DNA from 2 places in the Microbacterium sp. MPR-TSA4 genome. Region 2 is predicted to be linked to the other one. Evidence: predicted binding sites of a transcription regulator. Region 2 holds the regulator's gene; the other holds the start of a gene.
What was found. The regulator HspR, encoded in region 2, represses chaperone genes until heat shock. The targets are predictions, from matches to a motif close to AAGTTGAGTCNNNNNGACTCAACTT.
Positions count from the first base shown of each region.

Region 1 (8,120 bases), on a different contig from region 2:
CCGTGCGCGCGAACGCGCTGGCGAGCAGGCCGAACGCCGTCCCCATCAGGGCGTCCACCACCGCGACCAGGCCGAGCTGCCAGATCTCGCCGTCCACCTCCAGCCCGCACACCACGACGGCGAAGGCGACCGTGACGACGGCCTGCAGGAGCGCAACGAGCCCGAAGGCGAGCGCGTAGCCGAGGATGACGTCGGCTTTGGCGATCGGCGTCGTCATCAACCGTTCCAGCGTGCCGCCGCGACGCTCGCGCAGCGTCGTGATCGAGGTGACCAGGAACATCACGATGAACGGGAAGACCGCCAGGATGCCGCCGCCGAACTGCGCGAAGACCCCCTCTCGGTCGGAGAAGATCCAGGCGAACAGCCCCACGAGCAGCGCCGGGGCGGCCAGCATGAGCAAGATCGAGCGGGGATCGTGGCGCAGCTGGCGCAGGACGCGCGCCGTCGTCGCGCCCACACGGCGCGCGTTCACGGCATCCCCCCGTCGCCCGCCGCGCGCACGAGCGCGAGGAACGCCGCGTCGGGATCGGTGGTCCCGGTCGCCGCGAGGAACCGCTCCGGCGTGGAGTGCGCCAGCACCCGCCCCTCCCGCAGCAGCACGATCTCGTCGCAGCGCAACGCCTCGTCCATCACGTGGCTCGACACGAGCAGCGTGGCACCGGCATCCGCGAGGGAACGGAAGATGCCCCACAGCGTCTCGCGCAGCAGCGGGTCCAGGCCCACGGTCGGCTCATCGAGCACGAGGAGGTCGGGCGCGCCGAGCATCGCGACCGCGAGCGAGACGCGTCCGCGCTGGCCTCCCGAAAGGGAGCCCACCAGCCGGCGCTGCTGCGGCCGCAGCCCGACGTCGTCGAGGACGCGCGAGACGTCGCCGCGCGTCGCACCGAGGACCGCCGCGAAGTACTCCAGGTTCTGGGCGACGGTGAGATCGTCGTAGACCGACGCCCCCTGACTGTCATACGCCACGCGGTGGCGCAGCGGCCGCGATCCGGCCGGCGCGCCGAGCACCGTCACCGTGCCCGCCGCGAGGCGTTGCACCCCGACGATCGCACGCATGAGCGTCGTCTTGCCGCTGCCGCTCGGCCCGAGCAGCCCCGTGATCCGCCCCGCGGCGATGTCGAGGTCGAGCCCGTCGAACACCGCGTCGCGTCCGCGCCGCACCACGAGGCCGCGGACGACCACGGCCGGGGCGGACGCTGCGGCCGGGGCGGACGACACCTCGGGAATGCTCGTCATGGGGGCATTATCCGCCTCAGGAGGCGCGCGCGGGGTTCGTGGCCTTGCCGTCCAGCCACAGCGTGTCGCTCGCATCGCTGTGGGTCGACGCGGTGCCCACATGGGTCGACGCGATCTTCGGGCCCTTCGTGATCACGTGCACGAGAGCCATCGCATGCCCGCGGCCGAGGCCGTACTCGTCGGCGAGCCACGCGACGATCTCCCCGGCCTTCGTGCCGGGGCCGAAGCCCTTCTGCGTCGCCTGCTCCACGAACTGGCGCGGGGTGAGCCCGGTCTTGTCCTCGATGTTGTCGAGATATGCCTGAAACGACATCCGTTTCCCTTCCGGCGGTGCCTCCGCCTCGTGTTCAGCTCTACCAGCGATTGCGGACATCCTCGGCGAAGCCCTCGATGCCGTCGAAGTCGATGACCCCGCCCTCCACGGCGACGCGTCCCGACCACCGGCCGAAGCACTGGTCGGTGCGCGAGGCGACGACCCCGAGGCTGGTCGCCGACCGCTTGTCGAACGCGGGCTCGAACACCGCGTCGAGACCGCCGCCGCGCACCCGCCACGGACGCAGCGGCGTGGCGAGGTCGTAGTCCCAGGCGACGGGGACGGAGATCTTGTGCAGCACGCCGTCGACGACCACGCCGTTCTCTGTCGCCCCCGTCCCATCGGTCCAGCGCCCGCCCACCTGGATGCCGAACGTCCGGCCGTCGGCGAGCAGACCCGACCCGGCGCCCCAGTTCCACGCGACGTCGTACGGCCAGCGGCCCCGCCCGTGATCCAGGACCGCCCACGATCCGGCCGGCACGTCGTGATCGATCCCGTCGAGGGTGAGCGTGCCGGATGCCGGCAGCGCGACGTCCTTCACGGTGTACTGGAAGCGTCGGGACGACCACGGCACCACGACGGCGAGCAGGTCATGGCCGGGCGGCCGGGTCACGGTGATGTCGAACGACGCGGCGGGGATCTCCGCGTGCAGCCGCCAGAGCTGCCCGCGCTCGGCGGGCGCGATGGTCGCCGCGAAGTCGCGATGACGGGCGATCGTGATGCCCGTGCCGAGCGAGCCGGGCAGCGACACCTCGCGCGAGGGCAGGACGGTGGCGTTGCGGGACCACGTGCGTCCGGTGGCACGGTCGCGGATCCACACTTCGTGGACCGCGGCGTAGTCGAGCGACGACACGGTCAGCGACACGATGTGCGTGGGCGTGATGACGTTCCAGTACTCCCACCGCTTGTTGCGACCCCACGACCGCACGAACCGGCCGCGCCCCCGGCCGATGCCGTCGGTGTCGACGAGGGGCCTCCGGCTGAACCCGATCGCGGCCGGGTTCAGCCGGCCGTCGGGGCGCGTGAGGGAGACGGGTGCGGTGAGCTCGCGCTCGTGCGCGGCGGGGAGGTCGGGCATCGGCATCCTTGCTGACGTTCCGGGTCGGGTGCTTCGACACTAGCGCTGTCGACGCGAACCGCCCCGGTCCGAGGCGGACGCGGGGCGGTTCGGGCGGTGGCGCAGGGCGCCGACGGTCACGGCTCGACGGGCTGCGGCTCCTGCGCCGACGCGTGGGCCTGGATCGTGGGCGCGCCGCCGTCGGCGACGACCTGGACCTTGCGCGGCTTGGCCTTCTCGCTCACGGGGATCGTCACGGTGAGCACGCCGTTGCTGTAGGTCGCGGCGATGCCGTCGGTGTCGATGCCCTGGCCGAGGTTGAGCTGGCGCAGGAAGCTCGCGGTCTCGCGCTCGCGCGTGATCCACTTCACTCCCTCGCCCTCGGTGAGGGTGCGCTCGGCGCGGATCGTCAGCAGCTGGCCGTCCACGTCGATGTCGACCGAGCCCGGATCGATGCCCGGCAGGTCGGCGCTCAGCACGTAGTGGTCGCCGTCGCGGTAGAGGTCCATCGGCATCCGGCGCGGTCCGCGGCGCGTGTCGAAGAGGCCCGACGCGATGCGGTCGAGGTCACGGAACGGGTCATACGTGGCCATTGTTCTCTCCTGTTCGTGTATGGCTCTGTGAGTTCTGAAAGTTGAGCCTCGTCGACTCAACTAGCTTCAGATTAGCACTCACCCCAGGAGAGTGCCAACGGTTCACGCACAGCGAACCCTCCGACCTGCCCGGGCTCAGTTGACGCACGAGCCGGAAACCACGCCACCGTTTCCGGCGTCGGCGCGAACTCGCCGGGCAGCGCCCTCCTCCTCCCCAGACGGCGCACCCGCGCACGTTCTCCACGGGGCCTCGCGGCGCGGCGCGCGACGGCAGCGAATGCGCCCACGCTGAGGGGATGCCGCGCCCACCACGCCCGCTTCCGTCGACTCTGCCCCAGGTCTTCACCGCCGCCGATGCGGCGGCGGCGGGCGTCTCCCGCGGACGACTCGCGGCGCGCGACCTGGACGCACCCTTCCGCGGTGTCCGCCTCCGGCGTGAGGCAGACGACGCGGCGACGCTCGGCGAGGACGCCCCGGACGAGATCGCGCGGCGCGCCATCCTGCGTCGCGTCCGCGCGCACGTGCTGGTGCTTCCGCCCCACGCGTTCTACATCGGAACGACGGCGCTCGCGATCCACGGACTCCCCCTCCTCGACGCGGATGCCGCGGCATCCGCCGACCTCGACGTCGCCGTGCCCGCGCCGCACCGTGCGCTCCGGCGGACGGGCATCGCCGCCGTGCAGGTCGCGCCGATGCTCGTCCACTCCACGGTCCGGGCCGGAGTTCCCGTCGCGACGCTCGGCTCCACCTGGGCGATGCTCGCCCGTGAGCACTCGACACGCGATCTGGTGGTCATCGGCGACGCGATCATCCGCGTGCCCCGCGACGGATGGGGGCGGCGTGTGCCCGAACGCCAGCTCGCCAGGCCCGAGAACCTGGATGCGGCCGTCGCCGCAGGACGCCGACAGGGAATCGGGAAGCTCCGGGCAGCACTCCCCCTGCTGCGCACGGGCAGCATGTCGCCGCTCGAGACCGACTGGCGACTGTCGCTCATCGGGACCGGCCTGCCGGAGCCCGAGCTCGACGTCGAGGTGCGCACCTCGGACGGGCGATTGCTCGGCATCAGCGACGGCGCGTTCCGGGCTCACCAGGTCGCCGTCGAGATCGAGGGTGATCACCACCGCACCTCGCGTCGCCAGTGGGCGCGGGACCTCCAGAAGTACGCCGACTACGCGAACCTCGGCTGGGACGTCGTACGCCTGACCTCCGCGCACATCCGTCAGGATCCGTCCTGCGGCGCGGCACTGGTGCGCGCCGCCCTCGCGCGCCGCGCCGCGCCTGAGTGACCGGCCGCTCGGTGGGCCCGTTCGCCAGAAATGGCAGCGCGGTTTGCGGCGCGAGCGCCAACCGAACCGCGGCTGCGAGCCGGTGCTCAGCACTCCACGACGTTGACGGCGAGACCGCCCTCGCTCGTCTCCTTGTACTTCGTCGACATGTCGATGCCGGTCTGGCGCATCGTTTCGACGACGGCGTCCAGCGGCACGTAGTGGGTGCCGTCGCCGCGCAGCGCGAGACGCGCCGCCGTCACGGCGGTGGAGGCCGCGATGGCGTTGCGCTCGATGCAGGGGATCTGGACGAGCCCGCCGACGGGGTCGCAGGTGAGGCCCAGATGATGCTCCATCGCGATCTCCGCGGCGTTCTCGATCTGACGGTTCGTCCCGCCCATCACGGCCGTCAGCCCGCCGGCCGCCATCGCGCACGCCGAGCCGACCTCGGCCTGGCATCCGCCCTCCGCACCCGAGATCGACGCGTTCGCCTTGAACAGCGAGCCCAGCGCCGTCGCCGTCAGCAGGAACCGACGGATGCCGCGGCGCCGGTTCGCCTCGGCGAGCGCCTCGGCCGAGGCCGCGACCGCCTCCGGCGCGGGATCGGTCTCGCCGTGCAGGCCGAGCAGCGCCGAGCCGACCAGCTCCCCGTACGGGGTGACGGCGTTCGCGGCGCCGATCCCCGAGTCGGCGAGGAAGCGCCACCAGTACATCGCGACGGCGGGCAGGATGCCGGCCGCACCGTTGGTCGGCGCCGTCACGACCCGTCCGCCCGCGGCGTTCTCCTCGTTGACGGCGAGGGCGAACGCGCCCAGCCATTCCCCGGGCAGCTCCCGCCCCGACGCGGCGACCTCCTCCAGCTGCGCCCGGATCGCTCCGGCGCGCCGCTTCACCTTGAGCATGCCGGGGAGCACGCCCTCGGCGTGCAGCCCCGCGTCGACGCACGCGGCCATCGCGTCCCAGATCGCGTCGAGGCCGGCGGCGACCTCCTCCTCTGATTGCAGCGCCTCCTCGTTGCGTCGGGCGACCTCCGCGATCGTCAGACCGTACTCGTCGCAGACGTCCAGCAGCTGCGCCGCCGTGGAGAAGGGCAGGGGCGAGGATGCCGCGGACACGGCCGCCTCCTCGCCCTCGCGGCGGATGAACCCGCCGCCGATCGAGTAATAGGTGTCCTCGCACACCGCCGCTCCCGCGGCATCCCGCGCGACCAGCGTCATCGCGTTCGGGTGACCGGGAAGGCGCGTGCGCGGCGCGAGCACGATGTCGGCGCGCGCGAACGCGACGGCGAGACGTCCGTCGAGCAGCAGGTCCGCCCCGTCCGTCCATCCCGACCACGCGCCGCGCACGAGAGCCGGATCGACCGTCTCGGGCTCGTGCCCCTGCAGCCCCGCCACGACGGCGTCGGGTGTGCCGTGACCGATGCCGGTGGCGCCGAGGGAGCCGTACAGCGCGCACTCGACCCGGACGATCCCGGCTCCCGTCGCGGCGGCGCGATCGGCCGCGCGGCGCGCGAAGTCGCGGGCCGCGCGCAGCGGACCCACCGTGTGGGAGCTCGAGGGGCCCACCCCGATGGAGAACAACTCGAACGCCGAGACGTACGCACTCACGCTCCGAGCCTACGCGCCGGTTACGCTGAGAACTCGGAGGGGGCACCATGACCGCACTGACGAGGCCGGAGGTCGACCTCCGCGCCGCGCTCGAGGCCTGCGAGGGCGCGGGACGCGTCGACGAGGGGTTCCTCTCCCGCGTCGATGCCCAGTTCCCCCGCCTGCACGAGCTCTTCACCCGCCTGTACGGCGATCGCGCCGACGGCCAGGAGCAGCTCGCGGCGACCGTGGCCGCGGCATCCGCGTCGTGGAACGCACGCCCGCTCGATCTCAAGGTGCGCGACGCGCAGCGCGAGGCCGACCCCGAGTGGTTCCAGTCCGAGCGGATGCTGGGCGGCGTCTGCTACGTCGACCGCTACGCCGGCAACCTCGCCGGCATCCGCGACCAGATCCCGTACTTCCGCGAGCTAGGACTGACCTATCTGCACCTCATGCCGCTGTTCGACGCCCCCGACGGCGATAACGACGGCGGCTACGCGGTCTCGAGCTACCGGCGCGTCAACCCGAGCCTGGGCACGATGCAGCAGCTCACCGAGCTGGCGGCCGATCTGCGGCTGGCGGGCATCTCGCTCGTGCTGGACTTCATCTTCAACCACACCAGCGACGAGCACGAGTGGGCACGCAAGGCCGTCGCCGGCGACCCCGAGTACGCCGACTTCTACCTGATCTTCCCCGACCGCGAGATGCCCGACGCGTACGAGCGCACGACGCGGGAGATCTTCCCCGACGACCACCGCGGCTCGTTCGTACCGCTGGAGGACGGCCGCTGGATCTGGTCGACGTTCTACCACTACCAGTGGGACCTCAACTACGCGAACCCCGCCGTCTTCCGGGCGATGGCGGGTGAGATGCTCTTCCTCGCGAACCAGGGCGTCGAGGTGCTGCGCATGGACGCCGTCGCCTTCATCTGGAAGCGGCTCGGCACCTCGTGCGAGTCGCTGCCCGAAGCGCACCTGCTGCTGCAGGCGTTCAACGCGGTGCTGGCGATGGCCGCTCCGGGCATGGTGTTCAAGTCGGAGGCGATCGTCCACCCCGACGAGGTCGTCAGCTACATCTCGCCCGACGAGTGCGAGCTGTCGTACAACCCGCTGCAGATGGCGCTGACGTGGGAGGCGCTGGCCACCCGCGACGGACGACTGCTGCAGCAGGCGCTGGATCGTCGCCACGCCCTGGCGCCGGGCACGGCCTGGGTGAACTACGTGCGCAGCCACGACGACATCGGGTGGACCTTCGCCGACGAGGATGCCGCGGAGCTCGGCATCGACGGCTACGCGCACCGGCAGTTCCTCAACCGCTTCTACACCGGACGCCACGAGGGCACCTTCGCGCGCGGCGTCGCCTTCCAGGAGAACCCCGCCACGGGGGATGCCCGGGTGACCGGGACCACCGCGTCACTCGCGGGCGTCGAGGCGGGCGATCCCGGCGGCGAGGACCGGGTCGTCCTCGCCCACGCCCTGGCGCTGTCGACCGGCGGCATCCCGCTGCTGTATCTCGGCGACGAGGTCGCGCAGCTCAACGACTACACCTACGCCGACGACCCGGTGCGCCGCGGCGACACCCGGTGGGTGCACCGCGGCAACCGTCCCCGCGACGCGTACGCCCACCGCGGCGACGACACCACGGCCGCCGGCCGCGTCTTCCACCGCCTCACGAAGCTCATCTCCGTGCGCCGGCAGTCGCCGGAGCTCGCCGGCAACGCCCTCCTCCCCTTCCACACCCCGCACGCCGCCGTCGTCGGCTACCAGCGGCCGGGCGCCGAGACGCGCATGCTGGTGCTGGCGAACGTGGGGGATGCCGAGGTCACCATCGACCCGCTGACCCTGTCGGGTTTCGAACGGACCGCGTTCGACCCGGTGCACGACGTCGAGGTCGACCTCGACGAGGGCGTCGCCCTCCGCCCCCACGGCTTCGTGTGGCTGCGGGTCCGCCCCGTCTGAGGCGTCAGCTCACGCGCCGAGCAGTCCTCCGCGCGGACGGAAGACACCGGCGCGGGCCAGCGCGAGGTACAGCAGGCAGCCCAGGCACAGGCCGAAGGCGGCGTTGAGGAAG
Region 1 is NZ_JBXAFF010000003.1:279-8,398, forward strand. It holds gene AC1Q49_RS02525 (ABC transporter permease) at 1-472, opposite strand, end outside; gene AC1Q49_RS02530 (ABC transporter ATP-binding protein) at 469-1,236, opposite strand; gene AC1Q49_RS02535 (DUF4287 domain-containing protein) at 1,253-1,549, opposite strand; gene AC1Q49_RS02540 (DUF2804 domain-containing protein) at 1,590-2,627, opposite strand; gene AC1Q49_RS02545 (Hsp20/alpha crystallin family protein) at 2,744-3,199, opposite strand; gene AC1Q49_RS02550 (putative endonuclease domain-containing protein) at 3,496-4,485, shown strand; gene AC1Q49_RS02555 (L-serine ammonia-lyase, iron-sulfur-dependent, subunit alpha) at 4,572-6,071, opposite strand; gene AC1Q49_RS02560 (alpha-amylase family protein) at 6,119-8,008, shown strand; gene AC1Q49_RS02565 (DUF4395 family protein) at 8,018-8,120, opposite strand, start outside.
Region 1: a site for HspR is predicted at 3,238-3,262, ahead of AC1Q49_RS02545 (Hsp20/alpha crystallin family protein). Genes of this name have one in related genera too.

Region 2 (15,983 bases):
GCGACCGTCCCGAAGAGCACCCGGTAGGAGGCGAAGAAGCCGATGCGCGCCGCGCCGGGCGTGGACGGCGTGTTCTCCGGCACCGCGAACAGCAGGGGGAGGGCCGACAGAGCGAACCAGATCGCGGCGAGGAGCATCGACACGCGCACGGCCATGCCGTCGGCCCCCGTGACGCCGAACAGTCCTACGTCGGGCTTGATGAGCCCGAAGTAGAGCACGAGCAGCAGCACGATGCCCCCCAGGTAGCCCATCCCCCAGCCGAAGCCGGAGACCTTGCCCACCGTGCGCGGCGTGGAGATCTGGGAGAGCATCGCGTTGTAGTTCACGCTCGCCAGCTCGTAGAAGATGGTGCCGACCGCGAGCAGCGTGAGCCCGAACCACAGGTAGGCGGTGTCTTCGCGGACGAAGATCATCAGCGCCAGCATGAGCACGACGACGCCCGTGTTGATGGCGAGCCACCGCTTGCGGTGCGCCGAGGCGTCCGAGCGTTGTCCTGTGATGGGCGCCGTGATGAGCACCACCAGGCCGGCGAGGGTGAGGGCCAGCGACAGGGCTTGCGACGTGCTCGCCGCGTCACCGAAGGCGCTGCCGGTGAGGTACACGGTGAACACGAACGAGGTGGCGACGGCGTTGATCGAGGCCGATCCCCAGTCCCACAGCCCCCACGCGAGCACGGCGCCACGACCGGTCGAGCGGGCGAGGGGTGCCGGCGGGGCGGGCTGGTCGGGCAGTGACATGTTCGTCACGGTATGTCCCTTCGGTGAACACCGGGTGGCGCGTCATCGCGCGTGCAGGTCACGTTACTCCCGGCATCCGTCGCGAAAGTTGAGCCGATTCATATCAACTTGGGTTTGACAGCCGTGGATGCCGGGGCTATCGTGGAACACATCGAAGTTGAGCCGGTAGGACTCAACCCCGCAGACTTCCTCAGATCCGTTTCACGAAAGGGAACACAATGGCACGTGCAGTGGGTATCGACCTCGGGACGACGAACTCCGTCGTCTCCGTCCTCGAGGGCGGCGAGCCGAAGGTCATCGCCAACGCCGAGGGCTTCCGCACGACCCCGTCGGTCGTGGCCTTCACCAAGGACGGCGAGGTGCTCGTCGGCGAGACCGCCAAGCGCCAGGCCGTCACCAACGTCGACCGCACGCTCTCGTCGGTCAAGCGGCACATGGGCACCGACTGGAAGACCCAGTCGATCGACGGCAAGCAGTACACCCCGCAGGAGATCTCCGCGCGCATCCTCCAGAAGCTCAAGCGCGACGCCGAGGAGTACCTGGGCGACAGCGTCACCGACGCCGTCATCACCGTCCCCGCGTACTTCAACGACGCCGAGCGTCAGGCGACGAAGGATGCCGGTGAGATCGCGGGCCTCAACGTCCTGCGCATCATCAACGAGCCCACCGCCGCCGCTCTCGCCTACGGCCTGGACAAGGGCAAGGAGGACGAGCTCATCCTCGTCTTCGACCTCGGTGGCGGCACGTTCGACGTGTCCCTGCTCGAGGTGGGCAAGGACGACGACTTCTCCACGATCCAGGTGCGCGCCACCGCCGGTGACAACCGCCTCGGCGGCGACGACTGGGACCAGCGCGTCGTCGACTACCTCATCAAGCAGTTCAAGGACACCACCGGCGTCGACGTCTCGGGCGACAAGATCGCGCTGCAGCGTCTGAAGGAGGCGGCCGAGCAGGCCAAGAAGGAGCTGTCGAGCTCGACGAGCACCTCGATCAACCTGCCCTACCTGTCGCTGACGGACTCGGGCCCCGTGTCGCTGTCGGAGACCCTCACCCGCGCCAAGTTCGAGGACCTCACCAAGGACCTCCTCGACCGCACGAAGAAGCCGTTCAACGACGTCATCGCCGAGGCCGGCATCAAGGTCGGCGACATCGACCACGTCGTGCTCGTCGGCGGATCGACCCGCATGCCGCAGGTCACCGAGCTGGTCAAGCAGCTCACCGGCGGCAAGGAGCCCAACAAGGGCGTCAACCCGGACGAGGTCGTCGCCGTCGGCGCCGCCCTGCAGGCCGGTGTCCTCAAGGGTGAGCGCAAGGACGTGCTGCTCATCGACGTCACCCCCCTGAGCCTCGGCATCGAGACCAAGGGCGGCATCATGACCAAGCTCATCGAGCGCAACACGGCCATCCCGACCAAGCGCAGCGAGACCTTCACGACCGCCGACGACAACCAGCCGTCGGTCGCGATCCAGGTCTTCCAGGGCGAGCGCGACTTCACCCGCGACAACAAGCCGCTGGGCACGTTCGAGCTGACCGGCATCGCGCCGGCTCCCCGCGGCATCCCGCAGATCGAGGTCACCTTCGACATCGACGCCAACGGCATCGTGCACGTGTCCGCTAAGGACAAGGGCACCGGCAAGGAGCAGTCGATGACGATCACCGGCGGCTCGTCGCTGCCCAAGGACGACATCGAGCGCATGGTGCGCGAGGCCGAGGAGCACGCCGCCGAGGACAAGAAGCGCCGCGAGGCCGCCGAGGTCCGCAACCAGGCCGAGACCCTCTCGTACTCGATCGAGAAGCTCATCAAGGACAACGAGGACAAGCTCCCCGCCGAGGTGAAGACCTCCGTCCAGGCCGACGTCGACGCGCTGAAGACCGCGCTCGCCGGTGACGACGAGGATGCCGTGAAGAATGCGTTCGACAAGCTCAACGCGTCGCAGCAGCAGCTCGGCGAGGCCATCTACGCTTCGGCGCAGGCGGCGGGCGAGCAGGGCGACCCCACGGTGGCCGACCCGGGCAACGGCAGCGTGCCGAACCCCGAGGAGGACGTGATCGACGCCGAGGTCGTCGACGACGAGGACGAGAAGAAGTAAGAGAATCGAGCCATGACGAACAAGGACTTCGAAGAGCCGATCGACGAAGTCCCCGGTGACGAGGGGTCGGAGGCGCACGCCTCCGGCCCCGACTCGCAGGGGGCCGCGGATGACGGCGACGCGCTGACCGTCGACGACATCCTCGACACGGCGCAGACGGACGAGGCCGCGGTGGCGGAGGCATCCCCCGAGGACCGCGACCTGCTGCTGGATCTCAAGCGGGTGCAGGCCGAGTACGCCAACTACCGACGGCGCACCGAGGAGCAGCGCGAGGTGGAGATCGCCCGCGCGAAGGGCTCGGTCGCCAAGGGACTGCTGCCGGTGCTCGACGACCTCGACCGTGCCGAGAAGCACGGCGATCTGGTCGAGGGCTCGCCGCTGCTGGCGATCGCCGAGAAGCTGCGCGCCGTCGTCGCCCGCCTCGGGGTGGAGACCTACGGCGTCGCCGGCGAGGCCTTCGACCCGCAGCAGCACGAGGCGATCTTCCACGCCCCGAACCCCGGCGGGGTCGAGGACGGCACCATCCTCGATGTCGTCGAGGTCGGCTACCGCCTGGGCACGATCGAACTGCGACCGGCCAAGGTCGTCGTCGCCGGTTCCGCCGACTGACGGGAGGAGGTGTCCATGGCCAGTCAGGATTGGTTCGACAAGGACTTCTACAAGGTCTTGGGCGTCTCCAAGGACGTGTCCGAGGCCGACCTGAAGAAGGCGTACCGCAAGCTCGCGCGCACCTACCACCCGGACTCCACGCAGGGAGACCCGGCGAAAGAGGCGAAGTTCAAGGAGATGAGCGAGGCGTACGCCGTGCTCTCCGACAAGGCCCAGCGCGAGGAGTACGACCAGATCCGCGCGATGGGCGCCGGAGGCGCACGCTTCCAGGCGCCCGGCGCGGGTGCCGGTGGGTTCGAGGACGTCTTCAGCCGTTTCGGCCAGTCGCGCGGATCGGCGCAGTCGGCCGACTTCGACGACCTGTTCTCGATGTTCGGCCAGGGCGGCGGCTTCGGCTCGGGACGCTTCGGTCAGTCGACCGGCGGATTCCGCGGCTACGGCGGTCCGCAGCGCGGTGCCGACGTCACCGCGCGCACCACGCTGGACTTCCAGACCGCCGTCAAGGGCGAGACCATCACGCTCGCCGGCGAGGACGGCAAGCCGTTCAAGGTGAAGATCCCGGCCGGGGTCTCCGACGGCCAGAAGATCCGGCTGCGCGGACGCGGACGGCCGTCGCCCGACGGCGGCGAGGCGGGCGATGTCGTCGTGAGCGTCACCGTGCGGCCGCATCCGGTGTTCACGCGTGACGGGCTCAACCTGCGCGTGACCGTCCCGGTGACCTTCACGGAGGCGGCGCTGGGGGCGACGATCGAGGTGCCGACGCTCGGCGGCGATCCCGTGAAGCTCCGCGTCGCGCCCGGCACCCCGTCGGGTCGCGTGCTGCGGGTCAAGGGCCGAGGGGTCCACACCGCGAAGGGCACGGGCGATCTGCTCGCCGAGGTCCAGGTCGCCGTCCCGGCGCACCTGGACGACCAGGCGAAGGAGGCGCTGGAGCGCTTCCACGAGCTGGAGCCGAAGGAGAATCCGCGCGCCGACCTCATGGCCAAGGCCCGGGAGTGACGATGAGCGACGAGCAGCCCGACGAGGAGGCCCCGATCTTCGCGATCGCCGTCGCCGCCGAGCTCGCCGGCATGCACCCGCAGACCCTCCGCCAGTACGACCGGCTGGGGCTGGTGGTCCCCGGCCGCACCCAGGGCGGGTCGCGGCGCTACTCGCTGCGTCACGTCAAGCAGTTGCGCGAGGTGGCCGCGCTCTCGGCCGAGGGCATGAGCCTGCCGGCCATCTCGCGGCTGATCGAGCTCGAGAACGAGGCGCGCGGCCTGCGCCGACGCGTCGCCGAGCTGGAGCAGCGGCTACAGGAGGAGCTCGCCCGTCGCTCCCGCGTCTTCGCGGCGGGGGCGACGGGGTCGGTCGTGACCCTCCGCCACGGCACGCGCGTGCGCCGGGCGACGGAAGTCGTCCTGTGGCGACCGCTGCCCGCGGCGGACGCCGATCCCGAGCAGTAGCGGCGACTAGACGGTGCGGGCGCCGACGGCGTCGACGAAGGCGCCGTAGTCGGTGCGGGAGAGCGCCGCGTATCCGTACGCCCACTCCACGATGGACTCCGCGGCGGCCCGCCCCGAGCCGAGGTACCCGACCACGCGCGCCGCGTTCGGGGATTGGCCGTGGGCGCGCGCCAGCACCGTGGCGCACGCCTGGGCGTAGAGCCGGAAGGGCGCGTCCTCGAGCGTCTCCGCGTCGATCCCGCCCTTCATGTCGCGGAACTGGCGCACGTAGTAGTCGGTGCTCGCGCCGCGGAAGTGGCCGAGGAACGGGTCGGACGAGCCCTGCAGGATCCGCTGCAGGGCGACGACCCGGCCGCCCTGCCCGTGGCTCGCCACGAACGAGGCGAGCTCGGCGGGCTGCGCGGCGCCCCCGTACTCCTCGAGCACGCTGCGGCCGGCCTCCTTCACCTGCATGAGCAGGGCGGCCCCGTCGCCGTCGACGAACACGGCCACGTAGCAGCGCGTGCCCACGCTGCCCACGCCGACGACGCGTCGCACGACGTCCGACAGCGAGTAGTGCGACAGGACGAGCTGCACATCGGCGCGGGTGGTCGCGATGTACTGGGCGAGGGAGGCATCCACCGCGGCGACGATCTCGTCGGTGACGTGGGTCATCGTCGGCGGCTGTTCCACGAAGCGCAGCCGGCCGTCGGGATCGAGGGCGGTCATCTTGCGCACGGCCTTGTCGCCGGTGCGCTTCTCGGCGTCCGCGATCGCCGCACGCAGCACCTTCCGCGACGCCTTGTCGCCGCCGATCAGGCCGCCCGCGGCGTCGAAGTGCTGGTAGAACCGCGCGAGCGGTGTCGTGGTGTCACCGACGGCGAGGGCCCGCGCGTAGCGCACGACCGCGGCGCGCGCGGCATCCGCGGTGACGGCGTCGTCGCGTCCGGTCGCCTGACCGGCGACGACGATGCTGGCGACCAGGCGCTTGAGGTCCCACTCCCAGCTGGCCCATGCCGACTCGTCGAAGTCGTTGAGATCGAACACCAGCGTGCGCTGGGGCGAGGCGTAGAAGCCGAAGTTGGCGACGTGGGCGTCGCCGCACGACGCGACGAGGATGCCGCTGGTCGGCCCCGCCGCGAGGTCGTCCGCCATGAGCGCCGCGGTGCCGCGATAGAACGCGAACGGGCTGGCCGACATGCGCTCGTCGCGCAGCGGCACGAGCTCCGGGACGCGGGCGGCGTTCTGGGCGGAGAGGATGCCGAGGGGGTCGCGCCGGTGCGTCGGCAGTTCGGCCAGCATCCTCCGGGGGAAGCGTCGGCGCTCGCGGCGGCCTTCCTCGTGCGCGCTCTGCCGGCTCGTGGGCGCTGTCCAGGAAGCGAGGGTCATGCGCTCATGATGGCATCGAATCGTCGGCGTCCCCCGGCGTCGAGCCGCGGGCGGCGTCGAGCGCGCGTTCGTGCTGGAGACGCTGGCCCACCCGGTGCATCTGGTCGGTGAGCGCGGAGATCACCGTGGCGCTGGTGACACCCAACACGATGAGCCCTCCCATCATGAGCCCCACGGCGATCGTCCGACCGAGCGGTGTCACCGGGACGAAGTCGCCGTAGCCGACCGTCGCCAGGGTCGAGAAGCCCCACCAGATCGCATCGCCCAGGTTGACGATGTTCGCGTGGGCGTCCTGCCGCTCGGCGAGCCACACGAGCGTCGACGCCGTGAACACGAACAGCAGCGTGAAGATCGAGACGAGGATCACCAGGCGCAGCCGCTGCCGCGAGGCGCTGGCGCGGAACCACGGCAGCCGCCACAGGTAGGCGAGGATCACGAACGGACGCAAGTAGACGATCACCAGCGCGACCGCTTCGAACCATCGTGTGCGCAGAAACTCGCGCGGCGACCCGCAGATCGCGAGGCGCACCACGATGTCGGCGATGAACACGATCCACAGGACGCCGATCAGTCCCACCAGGAGGTTCTGCTGGTGCACGGTCAGCTTCGTGTCCGCCAGGCTCCAGACCCACGCCGCGAAGAACACCAGCGACAGGGCGAACATCGGCCAGGCCGTCCGGTCCTCCCACCGCAGCACACGCGGCGACAGCGGCCGCCGGCGGCGCTCCCTCTCGCTCATGCGGCCACCCTAGCGGCCGTCTGCAGGCGCGTCAGCGCGCGTCGCCCAGGTCGAACAGCTCGATCTGCCGCAGCCGCACCGACTGGCGGGCGCGCACCCGGAGGAAGCGGGCGTGCACCCGCTCGGCGAAGCGGAACGGGGTGGTCCGGTCGGGGGCCAGGGCCGTCGGTGCGGTCACCGCGACGGGCCGCCACGACACGGCATCCTCGCTCGCCTCCCACTGCAGAGCGTCGGCCTCGACCGCGCCGACCGCGGTCACCGTCGCATCGGTCACGACGGTCGTCGCCGGGAACGCCCACCCGGCCCACGCCCCGGTGCGCAGACGCACGCCGCGGTCGCCGCGCGCCGCGCCGTCGTCGAAGAGTCGTCCGGCGAACCAGACCCCGCGGGAGCGGAGGGCGCGCCCGGCGGTGCCCGTGAGATCACGGTGCCAGGGCGCGGCCGGCGGCGTCGGCGCCGTCCAGAGCGCTCCCTCCGGGACCTCGCCGACATCCAGCTCCAGCTCGACGTCGCCCGCGAGCACCTCGACCGGCAGCGTCGGCGCGCCGAGCGGCATCCCGTTCACCCGTGCCGAGCGCAGCACGTGGGCGTCCGGACCGCTCCGCCGCGTGCGGATGCGCAGGCGCGAGCCGTCGGAGCGCGCCACGGAGATGTCGTCGAAGAGCGGCGAGCCGATGACGAGCGCGCCCGAGGCGGGGTCGAGCGGGTAGAGGCCGAGCGCCGCCCAGAGCCACCACGCGCTCATCTCGCCGTTGTCCTCGTCGCCCGGGAAGCCCTGGCCGATGTGGCCGCCGGTGAACAGCCGGCGCGCGAGTCCGTGCGCCACCCCACCCGCCCGCCAGGGCTCGTCGCTCGCGGTGTACATGTACGGGATGTGGTGCGCGGGCTGGTTCGAGACGGCGCACATCCCGCTGCGCAGCGCCCGGGCCTCGCGCTGCTCGTGGATGACCTGGTGGTAGGAGCCGGCGTGGGCCCGGTCGGCCGTCTCCGGCTCCGCGAACAGCCGATCGAGGTGGGTGCGCAGTCCCCGCGGTCCGCCGTACAGCTGCGCCAGCCCCGCCGGATCGTGCACCGCGCTGACCGACATGCCCCACGCGTTCGTCTCGACGTAGTCCCCGCCCCAGACGCGCGGATCGAATCGCCCGCCCGGGAACGCGCCGTCGGCGTCCCGCCCCCGGAAGAAGCCCACGGCGGGGTCGAAGAGCTGCCGGTAGGAGAGCGAGCGGTTGGCGAGCCAGCGGGCGAGGGCGTCGTAGCGGGATGCCGACGGCTCCGGGGTCCGCGCCGCGAGCCGCCGGGCGAGCCGGGCGAGCGCGGCGTCGCTGATCGCGTTCTCCACGCTCCAGCTCATGCCCTCGTGCGTGTCGCGGGGGATGTAGCCGAGGAAGCGGCCGCGGCCGATGCCCTTGCGTCCGCGGCGCGCGTCCGGTGCGCGCTCCCCGGCGTTGCGCCACCCCGAGGCGAACGCCGCCTCCGCATCGTCCAGCAGCCCCCAGCGCTCGCCGTCCGCGAGGATCTGATCGCTGGAGGTGCCGACCATCGCGTCGACGTATCCGGGCGCCGACCACCGCGGCATCCACCCGGTGCGCCGCTGCTGCTCGAGGATGCCGTCCAGCAGTCGTCGCGCCCCGTCCGGGTCGACGAGCGAGAACAGCGGCCAGGCGGTGCGGTAGGTGTCCCAGTAGCCGTTGTTGACGGCGAGGCGTCCCGCCACGACCGGCGCGCCGGTCGCCTCGGCCGAGTGCGGGCCGGACGGGACGAACGGGTCGGCGTACACCGGTGCGGGCTGCTCCGCCGTGCCCGCGTTCTCGTGGGCCGCGTTCGGATACAGGTGCAGCCGGTACAGCGCCGAGGCCAGCTGCGCGCGGGAGTCGTCGTGCGCGAGCCCGCGGAACGGGCGCTCGGATGCCGGCAGGTCGGGGATCCGCACGCGATCGACGACGGTGTTCCAGGCGGCGTGGGTGCGCTCGCGCAGCTGATCGAAGGAGAGGTGCTCCGGCGCCTCCAGCGCGAGGGAGCGGCGAGCCTGCGCCAGCGAGACGAACGAGATCGCGATGCGCAGCTCCAGCTCGCCGCGGCCCGCGACGAAGCCGGCCCGGTCGCCGCGTCCGTCGTCGTCGAGGCGGCCCGCCCGCCCGGATGTCGTCCGCACGACGCCCACGAAGAACGTCCGGCCGCCGTTTCCCCACTCGGCATCGCCCTCGCCGACCCAGCCGTGCACGGCGTCCGCCGTCGCGGTCAGGGCGCCGTGGCGACCCGGCTGGTCGATCACGAGTCCGACGTCCCCATCGGTGCGCGGCGCGCGCACCCGGAAGAGCCCCACGTGGTCGGTCGCCGTCGCCTCCACGCGCAGGCCGCCGTCGAGGCTCGCCATCCACACATGCGGGTGCGCGCGCTCCGAGCCCGGCGCGATCCATCGCCGCCGGCGGGCCGGGGCGGAGGCGGGGGAGCCGTCGAACGGCATCATCTGGAGCACCCCGCGGTCGCCGATCCACGGACTCGGCTGGTGGGAGAACTGCACCGCCTCCAGGCGCCGTCCCGCATCGTCGTCGTGCACGAAGGGGCGGTAGGGCCAGCGCTGGTCGCGGGCATCGGTGGCCGGGACGAGGAAGGTGAACCCGTGCGGGACGGCGACGGCCGGGATCGTGTTCCCCCGCGAGAACCGGTCGCCCGCGTGCGAACCACGACGCGTGTCGACGCGTTCGGCGGGGGAACGGTCCCCGTGCGGCATCCGCTCGACGCGCACCTCGACGTAGCCGCTGACCTCGTCGACGCCGGTCAGGCCCGGCGCGCCCAGAATCACCTCGACCGCCGCCGTGCGTCCGGCGAACGGCGCCAGGCCGACACTGTCGGCATTCCACTGCTCGGGCAGGCTCCACCGGGCCGCGAACTGCGCCTCCGCGGCGATCGGGAAGTCGTATCGATCACGCACACGGGGGTCAACGCTCAGCCGGTCCTCGCCGCTGCGGGCGTCGACGGTCACCGCCAGCGCGGCCCACGGGGCGTGCACGGCGGCATCCCCGTCGGCGTAGAAGGCCCAGTGCAGCACGGTGTCGTCCGTGCACGCGACCTCGTCGAGTCCCGGCACCACCACGGTGACGACGCCGTCGGCCGGACGGAACCGGTAGCGGAACACCCCGCCGCCCAGCACCCCCGTGTGCGGGCGCGAGGACGGCGGGTCGGCCGGCCCGTCCGCCGGCTCCAGCGCGATCATGCCGGGTCGATGCGGAGCACCGTGGCGCTCTCGCCGACCGACAGGTCGTCCACGACCCGCAGCGACCGCGCGAGGTCGTCGACGGCCGGCACCACCGTGCCGAACCGCTCGCGGTCTCCGCCGGTCGCCGTGACGGTGACCAGGTGCGTGCCCGTGTCCCACGTGTAGGTCGCGAACGGCGGCGGCGTCGTGCCCCCCTCGCGCGTCGGGGGCGTCGGCATGACGAGCCGCTCGCCGACGCCGAGGTAGGTGCCGCGGAAGCTCTCGGTGTCGTCGTACTCGATCGGCATCATCGCCCGTGCGGTGCGCAGTTGGGGCGTCAGCTGCTGGATCTGCGCCATGACGACCACGAGCTCGGGATCGGACTTCCACACCCAGACGAGCACGCGCCCGGCCGCCTTGCGCATCAGGGCGGGAGCGGCCTGGCTCATCGCCCAGGCCGCGAACCCGCCGCCGGGCCGGGGCTGCGCGCCGACGGCCGCGTTCGCCTGGCCGAGCAGCATGCGGATCGCCTTCTTGCGGGCGCGACGCCCGGAGAAGCCGAAGGAGTCCGTCACGGCGACCCAGCGAGCCGGGTCCGCATCCGCGGTGAGTCGAGCCATGGCACCACGTTACGCGGCGCGGCTCCTCCCGGGCCAGAGAAGGCCCTCGGGTAGACTCGACGCCGGCGGCTCCGCGATCCGCGGTCTCGCCGCCGCCGCACAGATAGGCCCCGCACCCCGTGACCGAATCCGCGACACCCGACGACCCGACCCCCCTGCATCGGCCGCTCACGATCGTCATCGCCGCCGACACCTTCAGCCCCGACGTCAACGGCGCCGCCCGCTTCGCCGAGCGCCTCGCCGCCGGACTCGCCGGGCGCGGCCACGACGTCCACATCATGACGCCGAGTGTGAAGCACTCCGTGCACGGCACGTTCCGGGAGACGATCGAGGGTCAGGAGATCACCGTGCACCGCCCGCCGGGGTGGCGCTGGCCTCCGCACGACTGGCTGCGCTTCGTGCTGCCGTGGATGGCGAAGCACTATTCCCGCAAGCTCCTCGACGAGGTGCCGGCCGACGTCGTGCACAGTCAGTCGCACATCGTGCTCGGGCGCGCGCTGACCCGCATCGCCCGTCAACGCGGCATCCCCGTGGTCGCCACCAACCACGTCATGGCCGAGAACATCCTCGACTTCACGACCCTGCCGCCGCTGCTGGACAAGGTGGTCGTCAAGCTCGCGTGGGACGACGCGAAGCGCACCTTCGACATGTCGCGTGCGGTCACCACCCCCACGCGCAAGGCGGCGGAGTTCCTCGAGAGCACCATCGACATCCAGGGCGTCATCCCGATCAGCTGCGGGATCGACAAGCGCAACTACACGCCCGACCTGACCCCCCGCACCCACCGCCGCGTGCTGTTCGTCGGACGGCTCACCACCGAGAAGCACGTCGAGGTGACGCTCGCCGCGGTCGCGAAGCTCGCGCCGGAGCTGCCCGAGATCACGTTCGACATCGTCGGCGGCGGCGACCAGCGCCGCGCCCTCGAGCAGGCCGTGCAGCGCCTCGGCATCCAGGATCGGGTCACGTTCTACGGACGTGTCGAAGAGGACGACCTGCGCGCCGCCTACACGCGTGCGGACGTCTTCGCGATCGCCTCGATCGCCGAGCTCCAGTCGATCGCGACGATGGAGGCGATGGCCTCGGGCCTGCCCGTCGTCGCCGCCGATGCCGTCGCCCTCCCGCACCTCGTGCGCGACGGCGAGAACGGCTACCTGTTCGAGCCGGGCGACGTCGACGACCTCGCCGACAAGCTCCGGCGCGTGCTCACGGCCTCGCCGGAGGAGTACCTGCGGATGCAGCAGGCATCGCTCGACGGCGTGGAGATCCACGACATCGAGAAGACGCTCGACACCTTCGAGAAGCTGTATCGCGGTGAACCGATCGGCGGCTGAGATGCGCCTGCTGTTCGACGCCCGCTACATCCGCACCGACTTCCACGACGGCATCAGCCGCTACTCCGCGGAGCTCGCGGCCGCCGTCGCCGCCCTCGCGCCCGAGCGCGATGTCGAGATCGCGTACCTCATCCACGACGAGGCGCAGCGCGCGTTCCTCCCCGACGGCGCACGTGCACTGCGCATCCACGCCCCGACCGCCGTGCGGGAGCCGCTCACGGCGCTCGTGCTCAACCGGTACCGCCCGGATGCCGTCTTCTCGCCGATGCAGACGATCGGCACGCTCGGCCGGCGCTTCGGGCTGATCCTGACGCTGCACGACACGATCTACTACCGCCACCGCACCCCGCCGCGAAACCTCCCCTGGTACGTGCGTGTCGGCTGGCGGTTGTTCCACCTGTCCTACGTGCCGCAGCGCCTCACCCTGAACGCCGCGGACACCGTCGCGACGGTGAGCGAGACCAGCGCCGCCGAGTTCGCCCGGGTGCGGCTGACGACGCGGCCCGTCGTCGTGATCCCGAACGCCCCGCAGCGTCTCGCGGCGCTGCTGCCGGATGGCGTCGGCGTCGAGCCGGGCGCGGAGAACCTCGTCTACATGGGCTCCTTCATGGGCTACAAGAACGTCGAGACGCTCATCCGCGCGATGGCGGAGCTGCCCGGGCGCACGCTGCACCTGCTGTCGCGCATCTCCGACGAGCGGCGCGCCGAGCTCGAGCGCCTCGCCGACGGTCGCGGGGGGACGGTGCGCTTCCACAACGGCGTCACAGATGCCGAGTACGCCGCCCTGCTGGCCGACCGGGCGGTGCTGGTGTCGGCATCCCTCGATGAGGGCTACGGACTGCCGGTCGCCGAGGCGCTCGCACTCGGGGTGCCGGCCGTTGTGACCGACATGCCGATCTTCCGCGAGGTGGCGGGCGGCGGCGCGCTGTACGCCCCCGGCACGGATGCCGCGGCCTTCGCCGCCGCGGTGCGCGAGCTGGACGATCCCGTGCGCCGCGACGCCGTGATCGCGGCGGGCGCGGACCACATCGCGCGGTTTTCCTGGGAGCGGTCGGCGAACGTGCTGCTCGACGCGGTCACCCGGGTCTCCGGCGTCGCCCGCGGTCGCTGAGCGCGGCGCGTCCCGAACTCCTCCACTCCGACCCTCCGCGGGTCGGATCGGCGCGGATCAGGGGCGTCACGCCCCGCGGTGGAGGAGTTGCGGCCGGCCAGTCACGGCAGCCGGTTCGGGTCCGTCGGCACCTGCCTGTGGCCGTCGGTGAGAAGCGCGCGGACGGTGGCGCCGATCGCGATGAGCGAGAGGGTCGCGAGGGGGATGATCACAGCAAGCATGGCAGAAAAGCTACGCTGGGTTTAGTTCTGCCACGAGTGGCAGGACTGCTCAAGAGAGTAGGATTCCTGCCATGAAGACCATCGCCTGCGTCATTCAGCCCGGTTTCGCCCCGTTCGAGTTCGGGCTCGCGTGCGAGGCGTTCGGCCTCGACCGGTCCGACGACGGCATCCCCAGCTTCGACTTCCGCGTCGTCGCGCCCGATCCGGGCGCCGTGCCCAGCAACCTGCGCTTCTCGATCAACGTCGACGACGACCTCACGTTCGCCGACGAGGCCGACCTCGTCGTCATCACGCCCATCCCGCGCGAGCAGTGGGCCCACGTGGACGAGCGGGTCGCGGCCGTCGTGCGCCGCGCCGTGGAGCGCGGCGCCTGGGTGCTGACGGTGTGCAGCGGCTCGTTCGTCGTGGCCGCCGCGGGCGTGCTCGACGGCCGCCGGGCCACGACCCATTGGCGCTACGCCGACACGATGGCCGCGATGTACCCCGAGATCGACGTGGACGCGAACGTGCTCTACGTGCAGGACGGCCGCATCATCACGAGCGCGGGAACCGCCGCGGGCCTCGACGCATGTCTCCACCTGCTGCGCATCGAGCTGGGCGCCGAGATGACCAACACGATCGCGCGCCGCATGGTCGTGCCTCCCCAGCGCGACGGCGGGCAGGCGCAGTTCATCGCCAAGCCGCTGCCCGAGTCGACGTCGCTGTCGCTGACGCCGGTCACCGAATGGATGCTGGAGAACCTCACCCTCGACCTGTCGGTGGATCAGCTCGCCGCCCGTGCGCACATGTCGCCGCGGACGTTCGCCCGGCGGTTCAAGGCCGACTACGGCACGACCCCGGCCGCGTGGCTGGGGCGCCAGCGCATCATCCACGCGCAGCGACTGCTCGAGCAGACCGATCTCGGCCTCGACGCCATCGCCGCCGCCTGCGGCTTCGGCTCGGCGGCGGTGCTGCGGCAGAACTTCGCGCGCACCCTCGGGCTCACCCCGACCGCCTACCGCGCGCGCTTCACGTGCGCGACGCCGGCGCAGGAGTCGATGGCGGCGATGGCGTCCTGACCGTCGGCGTCAGGCCAGGCGGATGCTGCGTGCCAGCTCGTCGACCACGGGGTCGAGCGCTTCGGCCAGCGGCAAATCCGAGCCGGCCGTCAGCACAACGATGTCGCGCTCGGGAGTGCGCCACACCCAGTTGGTCGCCCGGACGATCGTGTCACCCGCAGTGCGGATCCACCGCGTCGACTTCGTGCCCGTCCCCAGCGTCTCGGAGGCGAACGGGACGACCTCGGGCTCGCGCACGGCGGGCCCCTGGTTCTCATGGGTGAGGTCGGTCAGAGCCACGTCCTCGCGGCGCGGCAGGTCGTAGACGTCGACGATCGCGTGCGGTGCGGTGATGTTCGGCAGGTGCACGAAGCGGATGGTGCCCGACCGGTTGTTGCGCACCGCGCCCACGAGGTACGCGCGCAGCCAGTCGACGAGCTCGGCCGGCGCGGCCGTGGGTCCGTCTCCGCCGAAGGCGCGCGCGACGGCATCCGCCCACTGCTCCTCGTCGGCGAACGACTCCCAGGGGAACACGTTCGGAACGTAGACCCACCGGTCCAGGTCGTAGTCCATGTCGATGGCCATGAGGGTCCTCTCAGTCCCAGCGGAGCGTGCGCAGCAGAAGGTCGCCGAGCTCCGCCAGGGCGTCGACGATCGGGGCGAGCTGCGGGTCGGCTGTGCCGCTGACCGTGCACACCGCGCGCAACCGGCGGTCGGTGCCGGGGATCGGCCAGGCGAAACGCAGGCGCAGGAGAGGTGCCATCTCCGCGGTGTCGGCGGGCGCCGCGAACCGTGCCGTCTCCCGTTCGGCCTGCCCGGCGGAGGTGGTCACGCTCTCGCGGACCTCGGATGCCGACGCCTCCTCGTCTTCGGGGGTCGTCGGTGCCGGGCCGGTGCTGATCGCGACCGCGAGAGACACGGGCGCGCGCCACGGCACGCCCATCGGGACGATGAGGTCGAGCACGCCCGCGTTGCGCGCGCTGCGGGCCGAGGCGACGAGCTGGGCGGCGGTCCTGTCGATCTGCGGGCCGTAGCTGTCGCGCGGCAGGTCGCGGTAGTGCCGACGGACGAGGTCGGCGATCTCGGCGTCGGTCGAGCGTGCCACGGGGATGAGCAGGAACCCCGGCGGCAGCACGAGCCGGTAGCGCGGGGGAGCGATCTCGGTCACGGTGCCCGTCGCGGTCTCGGTGTCCTTCGCGGTCACGGTGTCCTCCGCGGTCTCGGAGGGCGGCGCTGCGCCCGGTCCCGATTCCAGTCCCACGGGCGGCGCGGGGCGCGACGCACGATCTCCTTCGGCGCCACCACGGTGCCGTCCTCGTCGATGTACTCCCGCCACGGTCGCGGCAGCAGGCGCATCGCGCTCAGGAGCATGCGCGCGACGGTGAGGAGGATGAGGAAGAACTGGATGAAGACGAGGGTGTCGACGCCGAAGAAGTTGACGCGGCCCTGGTGGGCTTCGGCCGCGGCGGTCGCGGCGGC
Region 2 is NZ_JBXAFF010000004.1:92,037-108,019, forward strand. It holds gene AC1Q49_RS03995 (MFS transporter) at 1-737, opposite strand, end outside; gene dnaK (molecular chaperone DnaK) at 956-2,827, shown strand; gene AC1Q49_RS04005 (nucleotide exchange factor GrpE) at 2,840-3,436, shown strand; gene AC1Q49_RS04010 (DnaJ C-terminal domain-containing protein) at 3,452-4,435, shown strand; gene AC1Q49_RS04015 (heat shock protein transcriptional repressor HspR) at 4,438-4,881, shown strand; gene AC1Q49_RS04020 (DUF2252 domain-containing protein) at 4,888-6,249, opposite strand; gene AC1Q49_RS04025 (potassium channel family protein) at 6,254-6,988, opposite strand; gene AC1Q49_RS04030 (GH92 family glycosyl hydrolase) at 7,020-10,202, opposite strand; gene AC1Q49_RS04035 (hypothetical protein) at 10,199-10,804, opposite strand; gene AC1Q49_RS04040 (glycosyltransferase) at 10,924-12,135, shown strand; gene AC1Q49_RS04045 (glycosyltransferase) at 12,137-13,246, shown strand; gene AC1Q49_RS04050 (GlxA family transcriptional regulator) at 13,539-14,525, shown strand; gene AC1Q49_RS04055 (hypothetical protein) at 14,535-15,089, opposite strand; gene AC1Q49_RS04060 (hypothetical protein) at 15,100-15,708, opposite strand; gene AC1Q49_RS04065 (hypothetical protein) at 15,705-15,983, opposite strand, start outside.